Regions from separate parts of the Paenibacillus sp. NPDC058177 genome, predicted to be linked through region 3. Evidence: predicted binding sites of a transcription regulator. Region 3 holds the regulator's gene; each other region holds the start of a gene.
What was found. Region 3 encodes LexA, which represses DNA repair genes until DNA is damaged. Its sites were predicted from a motif close to CGAACATATGTTCG; they were not measured.
Positions count from the first base shown of each region.

Region 1: dndB (DNA sulfur modification protein DndB) is a predicted target of LexA. The motif match lies at 2,111-2,124, and genes of this name have one in related genera.
Region 2: ACFVU8_RS08630 (DNA polymerase IV) is a predicted target of LexA. The motif match lies at 2,625-2,638, and genes of this name have one in related genera.

Region 1 covers NZ_JBHVVB010000010.1:67,298-73,946, reverse strand. The annotation lists gene ACFVU8_RS27395 (M1 aminopeptidase family protein) at 1-500, opposite strand, end outside; gene ACFVU8_RS27390 (ABC transporter ATP-binding protein) at 497-1,372, opposite strand; gene dndB (DNA sulfur modification protein DndB) at 2,184-3,275, shown strand; gene dndC (DNA phosphorothioation system sulfurtransferase DndC) at 3,268-4,764, shown strand; gene dndD (DNA sulfur modification protein DndD) at 4,782-6,649, shown strand, end outside.
Region 2 covers NZ_JBHVVB010000001.1:1,813,504-1,820,152, reverse strand. The annotation lists gene ACFVU8_RS08640 (hypothetical protein) at 11-685, opposite strand; gene ACFVU8_RS08635 (hypothetical protein) at 853-1,164, shown strand; gene ACFVU8_RS08630 (DNA polymerase IV) at 1,275-2,537, opposite strand; gene ACFVU8_RS08625 (YitT family protein) at 2,667-3,248, opposite strand; gene ACFVU8_RS08620 (DUF3231 family protein) at 3,425-3,943, opposite strand; gene ACFVU8_RS08615 (hypothetical protein) at 4,129-4,344, shown strand; gene ACFVU8_RS08610 (ABC transporter substrate-binding protein) at 4,531-5,553, shown strand; gene ACFVU8_RS08605 (helix-turn-helix domain-containing protein) at 5,706-6,649, shown strand, end outside.
Region 3 covers NZ_JBHVVB010000001.1:743,460-750,108, forward strand. The annotation lists gene ACFVU8_RS03510 (SOS response-associated peptidase) at 1-325, opposite strand, end outside; gene ACFVU8_RS03515 (sporulation protein YjcZ) at 773-874, shown strand; gene ACFVU8_RS03520 (L,D-transpeptidase) at 954-1,292, opposite strand; gene lexA (transcriptional repressor LexA) at 1,456-2,082, opposite strand; gene ACFVU8_RS03530 (LysM peptidoglycan-binding domain-containing protein) at 2,411-2,824, shown strand; gene ACFVU8_RS03535 (DUF896 domain-containing protein) at 2,935-3,108, shown strand; gene ACFVU8_RS03540 (DUF502 domain-containing protein) at 3,190-3,708, shown strand; gene ACFVU8_RS03545 (HAD family hydrolase) at 3,751-4,536, shown strand; gene ACFVU8_RS03550 (FixH family protein) at 5,007-5,435, shown strand; gene metH (methionine synthase) at 5,524-6,649, shown strand, end outside.

The DNA.
Region 1 (6,649 bases), on a different contig from region 3:
ATCAGATAACTGTATCGCTTGCGGATAAGGATGCCTACCAAGTAGGCAATTACAGTTGCCAATAACATCGGGATGACAAAAGAAGCCAATACAGCGCAGGTATACCATTCACACATTCCCCATGAGATACCATCATTTACGACCAGCCATACATAAGCCCCCAGCGGCACTAGCGCAGCTGTTAACGGAAGCGTTATTGCACAGAGCAATCGTGCAGCCTCCATTTCCCATGTCCGATACGGAAAAGTGGCCATCATGGACGCTGTCTTCCATTCTTCATCACGCCGTGCAATTGCCGTTGCCAGCAAAGGCAAAATAATGATGGCCGCACGGCAATACACCTCAGAAATGTCCATCACGTATACTGCACGATCCAATTGTGCATCGACGGTCTGAATCATCAAATACAAGATGCCGGCGATAGCTGCCAACATCAGATACAAGCCCGGGCCGCGCCGTAGCAGCTTGCACTCGGTTTTGTAATAGTGAATCAGGCTCATTGGCTGTTCCCCGCTCTCATGACCGCGATATATCCGTCCTCCAGCCCTGCCGTTGCTTGTTCTGCTCCAGGCAACGGCATAGAGCTGGCAAGAACTCGCACCTCGTACCCGGCTCCCGAACGCCTCGCCGTCACGATAGCTGCGGCTTTCTTGAGCTCAGCGAGCTTCTCATCACCCACCTGAACCGTCCATACTTGTCCATGCACACGCTGGAGCAATTGGTCTTGCGTACCGTGAAATACGATGCGCCCCCCGCTCATAATCGCCATACTCTGACAGTTATTATCAATATCGGCGACGACATGTGTAGACAACAACACAGTTCGATCTTTGCCCAATTCGGCCAGCATATCACGAAATCGCATGCGTTCTTCCGGATCTAGCCCTGCCGTCGGCTCGTCCACAATAATGAACTGCGGATCTCCAAGCAACGCCTGGGCAATACCGATACGCTGCCGCATCCCGCCAGAATATTTGCCTATACGCACATGGCGCTTCTCTTCTAGATTGACTTTGCGTAGCATATCAGCTACTGCTTCCTTCCGTACTTTGCTATTTGTAATACCCTTCATGGACGCGACATAATCGAGATATTCCGCCCCTGTCAGCTTGCGATAAACCCCAAACTCCTGTGGCAGATAACCAAGCAAGCCACGAATTTCACGTTCATCTCGCCCAAGCTTACAGTGCCCGATTTGCACATCTCCCGTTGTTTTCGGTATTACTGTCGCCAATATTTGCATCAACGTTGATTTCCCCGCCCCATTGGGCCCAAGCAAGCCGAACATTCCCGTGCCTAGTGTCAGGTTAATTCCATTCAGCACTTCTTTGCTACCATATTTTTTGCATAATTGCTGGATTACTACTTGCATGATTGGCTGCCCCCATTCGTACTTGGCCAACTCCCGCGCGCACGAGTAGATTGTCGAACAGTATAACGACGCTCCCTGCTAAAAAGTTTAAAAAAGGTAAACATTTTTCCAAAAAGCTAGCTTGAGATGAAATCCATATTCCTCAGGCCTAAGATTTCCCGCTGGCTTCCTTCAGATTCCGCCTCACGGTAGACACCCTTGCCCTTAGCTAAGGTTAGGCGCTCGCCAGCCCCCGTTAGGGATTTCCCCCCTAGGAATGACGCCCATTCTGAGTGCACTAATAAAAGCCCAAGCGTTGAACACGCCTGAGCTTCTATTGGAAGATATATGCGGTTTTCTGATACTACTCCTGTTCAATTGCGAATAGCATGAATTTATTGTGGGGGTGACACCATTCAGCACCAACAAAGCCGCCGACTCCACATGCAAGTATCGCTTCTGATATACGGTTCCCCGTATCCTACAGCAGATCATCAATAACGTTGGTCTGATGGTGTATCTGCTGCCTAGGCTACGATTGTAGGTCTTGAGTGTATGGTGCGTAGTTGTTCGGATAATCGGCAAACCTTACTCATTTTCACGAACTACTTCGGATCTTTCTTTACTGTACATTCATGGCTTACACTTGTTACCATCTTCTCAATTCTACCCAATTTCTAAAAGTTCTATTGAGTGGCTGTTTAATGATTTTTTTGTATTTCCTAAAGAAAAAGTATACTTTTTTACGTCTTTACTGATTGAACATTTGTTCGTATTGAGTTAAAATGAAAGACATAACACGTTATTACGTACGTAATAAAGGAGAATGCTGATGAACTTCAGTTATACCTTTCCAGCTTTAAGAGGAATTCAAGCGGGTAGAGAATTCTATACTGTCATGTGCCCTCTGCGCCTAATACCTAAAATTTTTCTGTTTGATGAAGATGAAATCCCTGTGGAACATCGGGCACAACGATTAATGAACAGGTCGCGGATTCCTGATATCACTAATTATATTTTAGAGAATCCTAAGGACTATATATTCTCTTCTCTAACAGCAAGTGTGGACGGGACTATGAGATTCAAAGAAGCTTCAGATGAGATGAAAGACATAGGCCAATTAACTATCTCTCTCGATTCTAAGTTTTTAATTAATGACGGACAGCACCGTAGAGCGGCAATCGAAGAAGCCCTGAGGATCTCTCCAGAACTTGGGGACGAAACAATTTCAGTGGTCTTTTTTCATGACTTGGGCCTTACTCGCTCTCAACAAATGTTTTCAGACTTGAATCGTCACGCCGTTAATACGACATCATCTATTGGAATACTTTATGATCATCGAGACCAGTTGTCGTTAATTACAAAAAGTCTAATATCGGGTATCCCATTATTAGAACGTTATACCGACCGAGAAAAAGTATCTCTTTCTAAGAATTCGCCAAAGCTTTTCGCACTAAACCATGTTTTTAATACAACTTCTCGTCTTATCAACAAACGTAAAGGCGAAATAATATCTGAGCAGGAGAAAGAATTCGTTACCGAATTTTGGGAGCACTTATGTGTATCCATTCCAGAATGGCAAGAGGTTATAAAAAAGAAGCTCTCGCCTAGAGAACTACGTATCCAATCGATTGTCGCTCATGGGATTTTCCTGGAGTCTCTTGGTATTGTAGGTTATTATCTATATCGGTATCACCCAGATGAGTGGCAGTCCTATATTAAGAAACTTAAAAACATTGACTGGAGCCGAGAAAACAAAGAAGACTGGCAAGGACGGGCTTATAGCAACACTGGTAGAATTAACAAGAATGGTGAAACTATTCAGCTGACCGCAAACTTGATTAAGTCCAAAATCGCCCTCCCACTCACCGAACAAGAACAGAAAATTGAGAGCAAATTTAAGGAGGCGTCTCTAAATGGATAATTTGGGACTCAATATATTTAATACCGGTACCAAATTTATTGAAGCAAAAAAGCTTGTTAAGGAAGTTTATTTAATGGACGAGCGTCCATGGGTCGTTGGTTTTAGTGGCGGAAAAGATTCTACAGCTGTAGTTCAGCTTGTCTTTCAGGCACTCCAAGAACTCCAGCCTTCGGAGCTACACAAAAAAGTTTATGTAATCTCTTCTGACACCCAAGTGGAAACACCACTTATTATAGATAAAATCACCCGTACATTAGGTAGAATTCAAGAAAAAGCATTAACGCTTGGTCTTCCTATTGAGACGCAAAAGGTACGACCAAAGGTTGAACAAACCTTCTGGGCTTCAATTATCGGTAAGGGTTACCCAACACCTCGTCAAAAATTCAGATGGTGTACAGATCGCTTAAAAATTGAGCCTGCAAATCGCTTTATTCTCGATAAAGTTGATCAGTTCGGCGAAGTTATTATGCTACTTGGCGTTCGTGACTCCGAAAGCTCTACACGAGCAGCAGTAATGCAGTCGCATACCATTGAAGGCAAAAAGCTAATGCGTCATTCAACTTTAAGAAATGCATTTGTGTTTGCTCCGATTCGGACGTTTAACGTTGATGATGTTTGGGAGTTTTTGCTTCAGTATGAATCTCCTTGGGGTGACGATAACAATGAATTGCTTGAACTTTATCAGAGCTCTAGTAGTGAGTGTCCATTAATTGTCGATAAAGAAGTTAAAGAAAGTGCCGGATCTTGCGGAAATAGCCGTTTCGGTTGCTGGACTTGCACTGTTGTTGCTGAAGATAAAGCTCTGAGTGGGTTTATTAACAATGGAGTGGATTGGTTACGCCCTCTCTACGAATTCAGAAACTTCTTAGTACAAATTAGAGAAGATCACTCAAAGAGACAAAAACAGCGGATGAATGGTGAAGTATATTTACTCCCATATCACGAGGTACCAGCACCAGATCAAGAGATAATTGATAAGGCTAAACTAAAGGAATACCTCGACATAAATAATATTAACTTAGCTACTGTAGAGGAACTAAATATTCTGATTAGAGAAGAAGATGACACTTATAAGCGCCTTGGGGTGGGCCCCTTTACCCTAAAAGCTCGTGAAGAAATACTCAGACAATTATTGCGAACACAAAGACAAATTCGTGAGCTTCATGATCCGACTATCGAATTAATTAGTCTTGAAGAACTTAAAGCTATTCGTAAATATTGGCATGAAGACTTGCAATGGGAAGATCGTTTACCGTTAATCGTTGAACAAGAGACAGGTGAAGTATACGACTGGAATCATGATGATCGCCCTGTATTCAAAGATGATCAACTCACCGACCTTGAAACGTTGTGTCAAGAAGAAGGCGTAAACTTAAGCGTGCTCAAACAATTGATTTCTATAGAGAAGGATTATTCCGGAGTAAAAGTTAGACGAGGATTATTCCAAGCATTTGATAAAACTTTGAAGCAAGACTTCTTGCATTTATAAAGGTGGACTAGCATTCTATGCAAATAACAAAACTAGTGCTCTGTAACATTGGAGCTTACTTCGGTAATCAGAATACATTTGATTTTAGAACAAATGAGTCTAAGAATGTAATTTTATTAGGCGGAAAAAATGGAGCTGGAAAAACAACCATTCTAGAATCACTTAGAATTGTATTATTTGGATCAATGGCTTATGGTTTTTTGAATGATAATGAACCGTACTTCCGTAAAATTTCATCTATCCTTAATAGAAAAGCTATAAAAGAAGAAAGCAATCCTGATTTTCGAATTATTATCCATTATGATTCTACAGAAGATCTTGAAATCCAAAGTTATACCCTGACGCGCAGCTGGAGAATTAAAAAACAGAAAATCAAAGAAGATTTCTATGTTGTTAAAAATGGGAAAGCATTGAATAATCAAGAAAAATCAGATTTTCAAAATCGACTGCGTGAGGAAATGCCCCCTCGTCTCTTTGAACTATGTCTTTTCGACGGCGAAGATATTTCTCGAATTGTATCGGAAGAGAAGATACCTGAATATCTTAGTGAATCTGGAAAAATACTTTTTAACTTAGACCTTTTTATGAACTTAGAAAAAGATCTCCAGACTTATCGAATACAATATGCGCAACAAAATGCAAATGCAGCAAAAGAGATTAAAGATCAAGAGGATTTACAAATACAGATTACTGAACTCAAGAAAATGCTTAGTGAAAAAGAAGCCATCATCTCCGACACAGAGAATGAAATAGATCTTCTTAATGACGCAATTAAACAACACAAAAAAGATTTTGATACGCATGGTGGCTTATTAAGAGAAAAACGACAAGAATTAATTAGTGAAGTGAATGCAATTGAAAATCAACGTAAATTTAACTCTGAAAAGATACGTTCTCTGACTACTAGTCTCCTCCCATTTTTTATTACGAAAGATTTACTAGGCAAGGTTGTAAAGCAACTTGATTTAGAAAAAGAAAATGAATCATTTGAATATGTGACCTCATCGTTAGAGAAAAATAAGCTAATCAAACTTATTGAGCAGTTACAGCAGCTAAATAAAACACAGCCCATAGATATTGACGTTGATCAGCTACATAAGGGCATTTTAACCATTATGCAGCCGGAGAATATCCAATTAATACATCGCGCTTCCTTCGCGCAACGTAGTGAAATTCAACAGCTATTTAATCAAATTCAAAAATTAGAGCCTAATCATTACATTCAACTTTTCAATCAGAACGCTGAGTTGCTTGTCCAGGCTCAGGCAATTCGAAAAACAATAGAGCAGAACGATCAATCAAGCGAGTTTAAAGTTCTCTTAGAACAAATAGAAAGTAAAACAAAACGTGTCGAACAGTTTAGATCACTTATCGAACAGGCCACTAAAGACCTTCAGGAAGCAAATGAATCTATTCGGGTGCATATGATCACTTACAATAAAATTTCGGATAAAATAAGGGAATTTCATAAGGCCGAGAATTCTTATCTCATGACTGAAAAACTCTTGCATGTCAGCAAACGTTTTAGAGAAAGGCAATGGCGTAAAAAATTAGATGACGTAGCTAACGAGTCTACCAAAATGATTAATATTCTTTTTCGAAAAAAAGCTTATATTGAACGAATTCATATTGATCATATAACCTTCGAGCTACATCTTTTTGATCGCCAAAAAAACGAAATTACAAAAGAACGCTTATCTGCTGGTGAAAAAGAATTGCTAATGCTTACTGTTATATGGGCAATGTTTAAAGTCTCTGGTTGGAAGTTACCATTTGTATTTGATACGTTAATGGGACGTCTAGACCAAGACCATAAAAAGGCTCTAATCGAACATTTCATTCCTAAATGTGGAGAGCAAGTATTGATGTTTACAACCGATTCTGA
Region 2 (6,649 bases), 1.1 Mb from region 3:
TTTATCGACTTTATTTTCTTGGGTAGTTCACTGTCTGAATATGGTCTAGCGGTGCAAATATACTTTCACCAGTTGGAGTGACAAGCTCAAACATTGGAGCTTGGACTTTTTTTAATAATCCGGCCTTTTGAAAAGGAGCAGCCAGATCTATTACGATGGAACTCCCCTCCATTTTTTCTAGTTGCTGAATGAAGTTGGGCTCTGTCGATACAGCAGAGAGGTCTGAATTCAGCTTATCTTGCTTCAAGGAGTAAGGAACAAATTGTGGGGGATAGGGAACCAAATATTTAAGATGTTTCATATGAACGAGTATCGTATCAAAAATAGGAGAATAGAAGAGTAAATAATCTGCCAGAACTCTTTGAATATAACCGTGAAGTGTATGGGCTCCGGCAACATGAATTTCTGTAAAACTCCCCTGGCTATTCTCCACAAGCGTTTGAAGAGAGATGGTTGTTTCTTGACTGGTAGGTAAGGATATGGGGATATCGTTCTGTTCTCCGATAGCTTCCAGATTGTTTATTAAGGATTTAACGTGGGCAATCGGGATATACAGAAATTTTACTCCACTGCTAATAACTATAACATCAGTTCCCGTATCTACCAATGTCCCTTCTAAAGGCTGGGTAACTCCTGCAACCACTGCGACAACTTGTTTGCCTAGTAGACTATTTAGCAAGTTCATATGACATCTCTCCTTAGTTTTGGGTACAGATAATGTAAATATATGTGCTCTATAGATTAAAGTTATGGTTGTTTTAACTACTTATTAAAATAATAGTTGAATAACTAGTCGCAACTTCAGTGAATCGAATACTATGTATTATCTCAACTGGAAGGGAGTCAAGCAGGATGAAACATGCAGATTTGCGTATCGATCAGAAAGCTGGGGTTGGTCAGGGTTACTTTGTAGAAGAAGTTCCTTTTGGAATTGATGCTTTGGTACAGTTGAAGAACGAGGGCCAGAGAGTGCTTCAGCTTGTGATAACTCGCTACAATGCATCTTCCATTACGACTGATGTTTCACCGCATTCCGATTTTGCAATCGAGGTTGGTAATATTCAAACGATTGGGATTTTCGTTCCGGGCAGCGAGAGTGAAAAGGAAAAAGGAAAGGGACGACTGATTATCATCCCTAATTTTAAGAATATCAATCTTGTATAACTCTTAGTTTAAAGAGTCCTAACGAAAGTATTGTACAAAAATGTCGCATCCCCTGTTATTTTTTCAGGGGAGTGCGGTGTTTTTGTGTTTTTGGTAGACGATACACAGGTTCACTTGTAATGTCCGCCGATTTTGCCTGCCCGGTCCTTGATCAGTCCGGAATCGGTGAAGGAAGCCGCCCGCCCGATAATCGTATCACCATATTTGTTCTTCAGGTTGTCAGTGGCTCGCTCCAGCTCCCGATACCTAGGGCGGGTCTCAAACAGCGTCAGCTGGTACTGGTTCTCATCGCTAAGCTCAGACAGACTGAGGTTCACCCGGCGTACAGGCTGGCCGTCCCAATGTCGCCGGAAGAGGGCCACGGCCGCCTCGTATACAAGGCTTGTGGCGTTGGTGGGGTCACTCATTTTGCTTTGTCTGGAAAAGCCGGTTGGCGCTTCGAAGCTGGCGCCTTGGCAGCCAACGGATACGACGGCGCCATTCACCGCGAGGCGTCGGCAACGCCTGCATACCAGCTCTGCGAGTTCCAAGAGCACGGTCTTGATCTCAGCTAGCGTGTGATAATCGCGGGGCAGTGTCATCTGATGACCGACACTCTTGGGCGGAGCCTCGTAGGTTGCCGGATGCACGGGGCTATCGTCCAGACCACCGGCGATTCGCCAGTAGAGCTCTGCGTCAATATCGCAGTTCTTGTGGAACTTCTCACGCATGCGCCATTTCAGCTCGGCCAGGGGCATTTGGGCGAGATGGCCGATTGTTGTAAGGCCCATACTGTGAAAATGGGCTGACATGCGACGGCCCACCATGAACAGGTTGCCGATGGGCTGCGGCCAGAGCAGTTCCGGGAGCTGCTGACGTGCCAGGGTGAAGAGGCCGCCCTTGATTTTTTTGGCCCACAAATCGCAGGCCATCTTGGCCGTGACCTTGGAGTAGCTGATGCCGATCCGCGCATATACGCCGGTTTCTTTGGAGATTTGGTCCTGAATAGCAGTGGCAATCTGCTGCGGACTGCCGAACAGGGAGGTGCTGCCTGTAATATCTATAAACTGTTCGTCGATGGAGTAGGGCTCCACGAGGTCGCTGAAGGTGCGCAGAATGCCAGTGATTTGGGCGGAGACATCAATGTAATGCTGCATGCGGGGCCGGACCACGATGAGTTCAGGACATTTGGCCAAGGCTTCCTTCAGAGTCTCAGCAGTGCTTACACCCTGTTGCTTGGCGAGGGGGCAGGCGGCGAGAATAATACCGCTGCGTCTGGCCGGGTCTCCGGCAACGGCGAGGGGTTTGCCGTTGTATTGGGGATTGGCGGCCTTTTCGACTGAGGCATAGAAGCTTTGGCAGTCGGACAGCATAATGATGCGTTCTTTATTCATATTCGTCACTCTCCAGGTAAAGGCAGTAGAAGCAGATACGTAGAGGCGTTATTTTGACGGGCGGGATAGTTGATTGTTATTATAATACGAACATATGATCGTGTATATGCATATTTATTTCCATTCGTTTCAGTCTTGCAGGGTGCAAAGTCCGGTAGCCACTGCGCCGGAGGCGATGGTGAAGAGGGAGTGAACAAAGGTCTCCTTGGAGATCAGCAGGCCGCCAGCACCAATGATCATAGCATCCGTCACGAAGATGATGACCCCGACGTTCAGTGGCACATAGCGGGTAATAAAGTGGGCAAGCAGATCTGTGCCCCCGGTGCTGGCTTCAAAGTGCAGCATCAGCCCAAGGCCGAGTCCCATCAGAAATCCGCCGATAATTGCACTTGAGATGGGTCCAAGTTCTATGTAATAGAGGAAGTGGTACTGGAAAGGGGCCACGAGCTCAATAAGCAGAGATGAACATAACAGGCCTATCAGGCTATTGAGGAAGACATCGCGGTTCTTGAGCCAGGCCAGCAAAAACACGGGCAGGCTGCAGACCACAATGGCGATTCCGATATTGATACCATACAAATAGTTGATAATGAGAGCTATGCCGATAATTCCGCCATCCAGAACTTTATAAGGGACAAGGAAAAAGTTGGTCCCTGCGGCAATAAGCAAACTTCCCAGCAAAATGATGGCGTATTTGGACCATGACCTCATATTCAACATCTCCACATTTAGGCATGTCTTATGAATATGCTTGTCATTGGTAAAAAATTGCTTCTGAAAGAAGAAAAAGTCTTACCATGAACCTCCCATTACCATGGGCCGCGTAAGCGGAGGACGCCTTCCATAATGGAAAAAGACCCTGCTTGCGCAGGATCAGAGAGAAGGGATTAGACCGGCACGGGTTCCGGGCGTTTAAGCTGGAGCGGGGGCGGGATGAGCCAGCCCTTCTGCTTATTGATCCGTAGGAGTGCGAGTCCAAGGGAGGCCATGGCGGCATGAATCTTCATGAACAGGGCGCCGACATCCTCGCGGATAGACATGCCCATAATCTGGCTGCATTCGACGAGGCTCATGGCCACCCCGGCAGAGAGCGCAGCGGCAATCTCGGGATCGGAGAATCGGGCTCCTGCTGGAATGTCCGCCAGCTTGGTGGAAGGCCGATCCGGCAGTGTAGGGGTAGGGAAGACGCCGGAGGCTTTAAGGAGCTTGTCGCATTCTTTGATTTCCCCCTGGGCCTGATCCATCAGATCATCAATAATTTTCTTCAAGTCCTGATCGCCTGCATGATAATGGTAGGCCTGGAGGGCGGATAGCGTCATTTTTGCTTTGGCGGAAAATTGCCACACACCGAATATTTCGCCGTAGTGCATGGGTTCGTCTTTAGGATTGCCACTTAGAATGCCCATTGCGTATTGCTCCTTTATAAATAGTTTATGATCGTGTAAATAGCTTGTCCGGCAACAACTGTTTTATTCCGCTATTGCTGCGGGAGGGAATTTAAGGCTTGCAGCAGTGATTAAATACAGCTATATTATTAATAGTAATTATTACTATTAAATAAGCGCTAAGGTCAAGGAGCGAATAGAAGAAAATGGATTTTACATATAAAGTGCTGGAAAGTGATATCGATCTGCTGGCCTCGGCGTTATCCGAGACGCTTGTAGCGGTGGCTGTCAAAGGCGGGGAAGCAGAGGATATTCTGGAGCTTGGCGGACGGATTTGCGAGTATACCCCTAATTGTGTTCGCATCCGTGGGTTGTCATACAGCCGGGAGCTGTATGAATTTCGTGTTCTGACAGGCGGTTGAGTCTGGCAGAAGGCGAGAATAACAGCTCAATCACAACATAAGGGACCCCGCTGTCGACAAGCGGGAGCAATCGTTTGTATAAGAAATCGGGAGAAAAAGTGCATTGAACAAAGGATCAGCTGTAGGTTACCATTGTTCTTGTCATCATATGAGAATGATAATCAATTACAGTTGAGGTGGAGAAAGATGCTTAGATGGGGTCAAAAGGCTGCATGGACAGCTTTGTTAATGGTAGCAGTACTTGGGGTGACAGCTTGCGGGGCCAATAATACGCCTAAAGAAGCAACTGCAACGAATAATACAGAGAAGACTCAGCCAAGTACTGAGACGGCTGGCAAGACCGAGAACACAACTGAAGACAACGCTGAAGACAATGCAACACGGAAAGTAACCGATGAATTCGGAGAGGTGGAAATTCCGGTTCATCCGAAGCGCGTAGTCGGTCTGTATATTGAAGATTATCTAAAAGCACTGGGCGTCACACCGGTGGTCCAATGGTATCATCCGAACTGGGGCAAACAGGATTATCTTCATTTGGATGTTCCCTTGTTTGATTTTAGCGGCAACTTGGAAGCATTGCTGGACCAGGACCCTGACCTGATCATCGTGGATGGGAGCGTGGACAAGGAGAGGTACGATCAGTATTCCAAAATAGCACCCACCTACCGGTTGAAGGAAGCAGTTTTGCAGGACTCTGCGGAGATACTGAGGGCTATTGCGGATGTACTGGGCATCCCGGAGAAAGCGGAGACAGTGCTAGCAGAATACAAACAGAAGGTGGAAGATGTAAAGGCTAAGCTGCAGCAGGCGGTTGGAAAAGAAACCGTTGCGGTAATCAGGCTAAATGTTGCTGACAAGACATTGGCCCTGTTCGGGGTTAACAACCGGTTTACTGGCGTGCTTTACAAGGATTTTGGACTTAATCCAATACCTATGGTAGCTAATATGACGGATTATCAAGCGATTATCTCTGAAGAGGTTATTCCTGAGCTGGGAGCAGATCATCTCATCGTATTCCCTGCCAACGGCACCTGGGAAGACCCGGAGAATCAGGAAGCTTACAAGACATTGGAAGGTCCGCTGTGGAAAAACATCCCGGCGATCAAAAATGGCAAGGTGTATAAAATGGAGCGTTCCCATTGGCAAACGGGGGCGATCACCGCTAACTCCATGAAATTGGACGACCTGTTGAAATACATGGTGAAGTAAGACAAATATTAGAAGAAAGCTCCCGACTCCGGTTGAAGAGCTTTCTTTTTTGTTTTACACTAAATTAGTGAAAATCATTCTCAGTTAAGAAGGGGCGGAAGAACGTCGTGGATCATAGAGAGCCACCAAACAAGGAGGCGTTGTTATACGCTTTGAACCAAATAGAACTGCTAAACAGACCTGCACATTCCAAAGATATGCCTAAATTTTTTCAGGAATGGACCCTAGTGGTGGCAGTAGAAGGACAGGGAAGGCTGGTTGCAGATGGAACGGGATTTTCTCTAAAGCAAGGTGCCGGATTTCTGCTTTCTCCTGGCATGGCGGGGGGATTGGAATGCGGGGCGCGGGGACTGCGCTATTATCAGATTGGTTTTGAAGTGATTGGGCAAAGCGAGGCGGGATATAGGCGGGTTAGCTTGGCGGAAGCTGGAGAACTGGTGGTGCCTGGACCAGTGGATTGCCAACCGTTCTCTAAGTGTCTTTTGCTGCTGGAGACCCTTCATCAAGAGCAGGCCAGCAGCGGGGAGGCTGCCCGTCTTATGGGTCATATTCACTTTCTGGAGCTATTGCTGCTGCTCTATCGGCAGAGGACAACGGACAAGCATGAGCATACTGTTCGAAGTGCTGTAGAGCAGTCTATTGAACATTTAAAACAGCATTATAACGAGGTCTGGACGGTAGACCGTTTGGCAGACATAGCCAAGATTGGGCGTTCCCGGTACACCCAAATGTTCAAGGAGATTACGGGGCAATTCCCCCTGGATCACCTGAATGACCTGCGCATTGATCGTGCACAACAATTATTGTTGATGACGAATGACCGTCTTTACGACATTGCCCAGACGGTAGGCTACAGCAACGAGTATTATTTTAACCGGCGCTTTAAAGGGGCAGTAGGGGTTACACCAGGACAATACCGCCGCACCCACCAGGAGAATATTCGCGTGTTTGCTCCATTTATGGAGGACTATCTGCTGGCACTTGGCATCATTCCTGTTGCCCAGTATGCACACGCCCAGTGGGGCGTGCAAGACTATCTCGGCCTGCACCAGGTTCCGCCGTTTGAGATTTCGTCCGGGAACTGGGAGTCGCTCTC
Region 3 (6,649 bases):
GCTGTTTCCAATCATAATAGCCGTCAGCTGGGATCAGGCACCGCCGTGCCGCCACGAGTTTCTTGAACGAGGCCTTCTCCAATAATGACTCCCCGCGGGCGTTGATCATCTTGCTGCCAATCTTGTCGTCCTGCGCCCAGGATGGGACAAGGCCCCAACGCAGTTCACCGATTCGGTTGCCGGTGCCTGTATGAATCACAGCCGGTATATGCTGCATGGGAGCGGCATTGTATCTGGGGGCATAATGAAGGATACTGGCGTCATTCGTAAGATATCTCAACATTAGTTCTTCAATAGAAACTGTAATGGTGTAACGTCCACACATGATGAAAGCCCTCCGAACATTAGTTTTTACCAGTGTACTATACTTCCGCGCCAGAAATAAATAAGATCTACCTTTGTGTGGACCTTTTACATTTCCCTCAAATGTAAGCTTTCACCTCTAATACAGGAGTACATTTTCTTTTCCAATTTGCCCATACTTCGTAGGATATTGTTACATATTCTGTTCTGTAGTCATTAATCTGAAGGAGGAATTCACATGGGTGCAGAACATTGTGGACCGGTAGTAAGTCCTTGGACATCTACAGGAACGATTTTGGTGCTTTACATTCTGCTTGTGATCATCTTGAGTATTTGCTGGATTTAATGAAGAGAAAACTGAACTAATCTGACAATAAGTTAGCCGGGAAGAAAAATCATCTTATCTCAAGGGCGGATCTTTTGTTACTGCAAAACCTGGTGTCTTCATAAAAAAAAGGAGGAATTACTCATGGGTCAATATGCTGGAGGATACGGTTTGGGCACATCTACTGCTGCAATCTTGGTTCTTTTCATCTTGTTGGTTATCATCACTAAATCTTTCTGGCTTTAATTTGATTACGTCTCCATGTTCAAGCCGTCAGACAATGTCTGACGGCTTTTTGCATTTCAAATCTGCTGACACTGGGAGCTTAACGCCGTATAGTCACCCGAGTTCCAATTGGAACCAGCGCAGCAAGTGTCAGCACATCTTGATTAAACATTCGAATACACCCATGCGAGACCTGATGTCCGATGGAAGAAGGATCGTTCGTCCCGTGAATGCCATAATGCGGCTTGGAAAGTCCCATCCAGAATACCCCGAATGGGCCCCCGGGATTGGGCTGTTTGTTAATGATCGTATAATCTCCCTCTGGTGTTGTGGTCAGCATGGTTCCGATTCCAACAGGGAAACCTCTGACGACAGAATCGTTGTCCAGCAAATAAAGCATCCGTTGTGTCAAATCGACGATAATTCGGTAATTGGGCATAGGATCAGCACTCCTTTGATATCAGGATATGTGCGGAGTAGGGGTGCCGTTAATGCGAAGAGTTGTTGAAAATAAGAAGGTTATCAAAGGGTGAGAGTATGAATAAACAAAAGACTGCTCCGCGTAACGGAACAGTCTTCTAAATAGAGTCATTATTGATGAGTTAGTGGACATCCCGGAACAATCCGATGACCTTGCCCAGAATGCTTACCCGATTCAGGCGCAGTGGCTCATAGGACGGATTCTCTGGCTGGAGACGAATATGATCGCGTTCCTTATAAAAGGTCTTGACGGTAGCTTCATCGTCTTCAGTCATAGCGACAACAATATCACCGTTATCTGCGGTTTGCTGCTGGCGCACAATGACATAATCGCCGTTCATAATACCAGCATCGATCATACTGTCACCAAGAACAGAGAGCATGAACACTTTGTTGTCACCAACGTAATGCGTTGGGAGCGGGAAATAGTCCTCGATGTTCTCCGTTGCGGTGATAGGCACCCCGGCGGTAACCTTACCTACAACAGGAACACGAGTAATCGTCTGGGCAAATTGATGGACATTCTCCGAGTCTTCCTGGCCAAGCAGTTCAATGGCACGCGGCTTTGTCGGATCCCTGCGGATCAGGCCTTTCTTCTCAAGACGGTCCAGATGACCGTGCACCGTGGAACTGGAGGCGAGGCCTACAGCTTCCCCGATTTCCCGTACGGAAGGAGGATAACCCTTGCTGCGGACTTCGTTACGTATAAATTCCAGGATCGCCAGCTGGCGACTCGAAATCTTTGACATCAGAATCAACCCCATATAGTAATGTTTGGGAAAATTATAACATAGAACTGTCGTTCGCACAAACATAAGTTCTAACGTTATCAATAGTTTAAGAGAAGCGAACAAGGATGAGAACAGTAGGGAGAATGGTATATTCAATAATTGACTAGTACGTTGAGGAAATGAGCAAGATCGGCAAGGGAAATAAGCACATCAGGATCATTTTTTGCAACCAAAAAGGCAATTTAATAAGAGGGGAACAATTGTTCGAAAATAGTATTGATCAAAACACATGTTCGTGTTATATTGTTTTTGAAAGTAAGAACAAGTGTTTGGAGGATGATGAATCATGTTAAAGTACAGTACATACCATAGCATCTATGACGAGGGTACAGAAGTTAACTCTGCAGGACAAACTTTAGGTTCCGGAATAATAAATAGAATTCAAGAAATCACCAAGGTGCTGTCGAAAGGATTAAGTCCGTTGTCTAGAACATTTAACTTCTATAAGATAGCTCTTTTTTTGCTGCTGATTGTTGCAGGATTTACTGTAGTAGGTAATGTGTTTGCTGGTCCCGTCAATCTTGCGAAGCAAGAGAAGAAGATTGTTGTTGCACCTGGAGACACACTCTGGAGCATTGCTCTCAAGAATAAACCGGCCAAGATGAAGACAGCCGTATATATAGAAGGAATTAAACGATCGAGCCAATTGACCGACAGTCATATTCGAGCAGGAGATATTATAACAGTGCCGTTATTTTAAGAACTTCATGATCATAGATAGGAACATCAGAGAGCTTGCAGGGGGTAAACCTTGACAAGCTCTTTTTCTCATGGCAAAGTTAGAATGAATTTATTAGGGAGGCGAAATCTTTGGATATAGATGTATTGGTTGCACGAATTAATGAACTGGCACGCAAGCAGAAGAGCGAAGGCCTGAATGAAGAGGAAACGGCTGAACGCGCTAAGCTCCGTGAAATTTACCTGGGTAACATCCGCCGTAATTTTCGGTCCCAACTGGATACCATTGAATTCGTAGATAAATAAGCGCTGAACAAGGAGCAGAGGCTTCGTATGAACCCTCTGTTTCTTTTCATAGATATTTCAGGATGACTAGGGGGAAATGACATGGCCCGTTCTTGGGAAAGAATGGTTCAACGCAATTCACAGCAACTCAATAAGCAAAGAAAGAAACAGGGGAAGGATGCTATTCATTCCGCGAACTCCACTACAAAGACCAGCGATGTATTCAAGGGTCGCAATATCGTATTGCCCGTTGCTCTCGTTGCGCTAGGTGTGCTGTATTGGATCATCGGCACTCTGGATCAAAGTGGAGGTAGCGTCTTCATGCACTGGCTAGGCGTTGGGTTGTACTTGCTGCTGGCAGTTATGCTGTATTTCCGTCGTCCTTTCCTGAAGGTAGAGCGGAACAGATTATCCACTATCAAATTCAACCGCGAACGTTGGCTGCCTGCTACCGATATTGAGAAAATCACAGTCTCGCGTAGTGCTGTCACGATTAAGTATAAAGGCAAACGTACCACTTGGATGTTCTCCAAGCTGATTAACCGTTATGACACGGCTGCGATGGGCGAACGACTGCAAGAATTCGGTAAGGTCAACAACATTCCGGTAGAGCAATTGTAAACAATAGAGAGCAGTTCACTTCAGGGAGAGGGAGTTACTTAAATGCCGATTACCGCTGTACTGTTTGATTTGGACGATACGCTGCTTTGGGATGAACGCAGTGTTGAGGAATCGTTCCTTTCCGCTTGTGAGGGTGCAGGAGACGCTGTGGATCCCCATGAGTTGGAAGCTGCTGTACGTAGAGAAGCCAGAGGTTTGTATGAATCCTATGAGACTTTTCCGTTTACCAAAATGATTGGGATTAACCCGTTTGAAGCGCTTTGGGCCAACTTCAGTGCTGGTGAGCAGCCTGAATTCCGTCAGTTGGAACAGCTGGCACCGATCTACCGCAAAGAGTCTTGGCGCCGGGGGCTTGCATCGCTTGGTGTAGATGACGAAGTCCTTGCTGAGACGCTCGCGGCCAAGTTTGCATCTGAACGCCGCAGCCGTCCTTATATGTACGAAGAGACCTTGCAGGTATTGGATCAGCTACGCGGAAAAGTGAAGCTGTTGTTGCTAACCAACGGTTGTCCTGCCCTTCAGCAAGAGAAACTGGACGGGGTGCCGGAACTGATTCCTTATTTTGATCATATTGTGATCTCTGGCAGTTTTGGCAAAGGCAAACCGGATACTTCGATTTTCGAGCATGCCCTTGGCTTGCTGGACATTGCGCCGGAGCAGGGCATCATGGTCGGTGACAAGCTGACTACCGATATTCTCGGCGGCTTGAGTACAGGACTTACGACCGTCTGGATTAACCGTACCGGTAAGGACAAAGATCCGGCGATTACGCCGGACTATGAAATCGGACATCTAGCGGAGCTGCTTCCGCTGGTACAAACTCTGTAAGGAACTTTTTTGTATAGAGCCGCCTCCTGAAGTAGATTTTCTACGGATGGGGCGGCTTTTTCTATTACTAGTATGTTAATGAAGCAGTCTTTCCTTCCTGAAAAAATGTAAATAATGTGTATAATAGAAAGAGAATTATTACACCGAGGGCTCCATGCAGCAATGTTTGATGCTATAAAAGATGAATAAAAGAGATTAACAAAAAGCGAGTAGGAACGGAAGGGAAGATTGGAACTGTAGGAGCGATGGCGTTCGTCTGAAAGCTTTCCGAAGGAAAGCTAGCATCGAAAGCATAAACTGTCACCGGATTCCAACCGCCATAAGCGGTACAAATGAAAGAATTCTGGGGACAACAGTGACCGAAAGTCCAAACTTCACCGGAGTGACGCCGAGCCTTACGTTCGTATCTTAAACTCATCTTACATAGCAACTCTAGTAATAAGATAACCATTATATCAGGAGGGCTTCAGATGTTGAACCCGAGGAAAACGGTCTCATTATTAGGTATTGTATTCACATTGCTACTGGCAGGCTGCGCCTCCGGAACAGGTGGGGGAGGGCATGCCGGTCATTCTGTAGATATGTCTATGGAGCCGATCAAAGTAGAACTGGACTGGAGTCCGGCTGAAGTTACAGTGAGCAGTCCGGTTACATTCGAAGCTACGGTAACCAAGGAAGGTAAACCTGTGGATGATGCCAGGGAAGTGCTTTTTGAAATCGTCAACAAAGAGGGTAAGACTGAAAAAATGGAACTAAAAGGCTCTTCGGCAGGAGACGGGAAGTACACCGCAGAAGGAACCTTTGCCGAGGAAGGGCTTTACAATGTGACCTCTCATGTAACCGCACGGACACAGCATTCCATGCCAAGCAAGGAGCTTTCCGTTAAGCCATTGCCATAATTACGATAGCATGACTTGAACAGCGATGAATCGGCAGAGACGGAAGGAAGACTTTCCGAATTCCCTTTATTCTGCTAAACTTACTCTAATGTTTTACTGGGGGGATAGGAACGTGGCTAAATATACACTTGCAGAGAGCTTACAGCAACGCATTTTGATTCTTGATGGCGCAATGGGGACCATGATCCAGCAGGTCCCGCTTACTGGAGAAGATTTTGGTGGAGAAGAACTGGACGGTTGTAATGAAATGTTGGTGCTTACAAGGCCAGAAGTTATTCAGACGATCCATGAGCAGTACCTGGAAGCAGGTGCTGATCTCATCGAAACCAATACATTTGGAGCTACATCAGTCGTTCTTGCGGAGTATGATATTCCGCAGCGGGCACGTGAGATTAACCTGGCAGCCGCCAAACTGGCGCGCAATGCTGTCGAAAAGTATGAGACTCCAGATCACCCGCGTTATGTAGTTGGTGCTATGGGTCCTACAACGAAGACTTTGTCGGTAACCGGCGGTGTCACGTTTGCGGAACTGGTGGACAGTTATGAGGAACAGGCAGTTGCCTTGATCGATGGTGAAGTCGATGTGCTGCTGCTAGAGACCTCACAGGATACCCTGAATGTTAAAGCGGGCAGTATCGGCATCCGTAATGCTTTTGAGAAAACCGGTATTACACTACCTGTTATGATTTCGGGTACGATTGAGCCGATGGGCACAACGCTCGCTGGGCAGAATATCGAAGCCTTTTATATTTCACTGGAGCATTTAAAACCGATCTCTGTTGGCCTCAACTGTGCGACCGGACCAGAGTTCATGCGCGATCACATCCGGACGCTGTCGGATATTTCATCATCTGCCATCAGTTGTTACCCCAATGCGGGTCTGCCGGACGAGAACGGGCATTATCATGAATCGCCGGATTCGCTTGCCCGCAAGATTGGTGCTTTTGCCGAAAAGGGCTGGCTGAATATCGCGGGCGGTTGCTGCGGAACGACACCGGAACATATCCGGGCTATGGTTGAGGAATTGTCGAAATTCCCGCCCCGTGAGCTGAACGGCACTCATCCGCCCGCTTTGTCGGGGATTGATCCAGTCTATGTCGAGGATGGTAACCGTCCTTACATGGTTGGAGAGCGTACGAATGTACTGGGCTCGCGGAAGTTCAAACGTCTGATCGTGGAAGGGAAGTATGAGGAAGCTTCTGAAATTGCCCGGG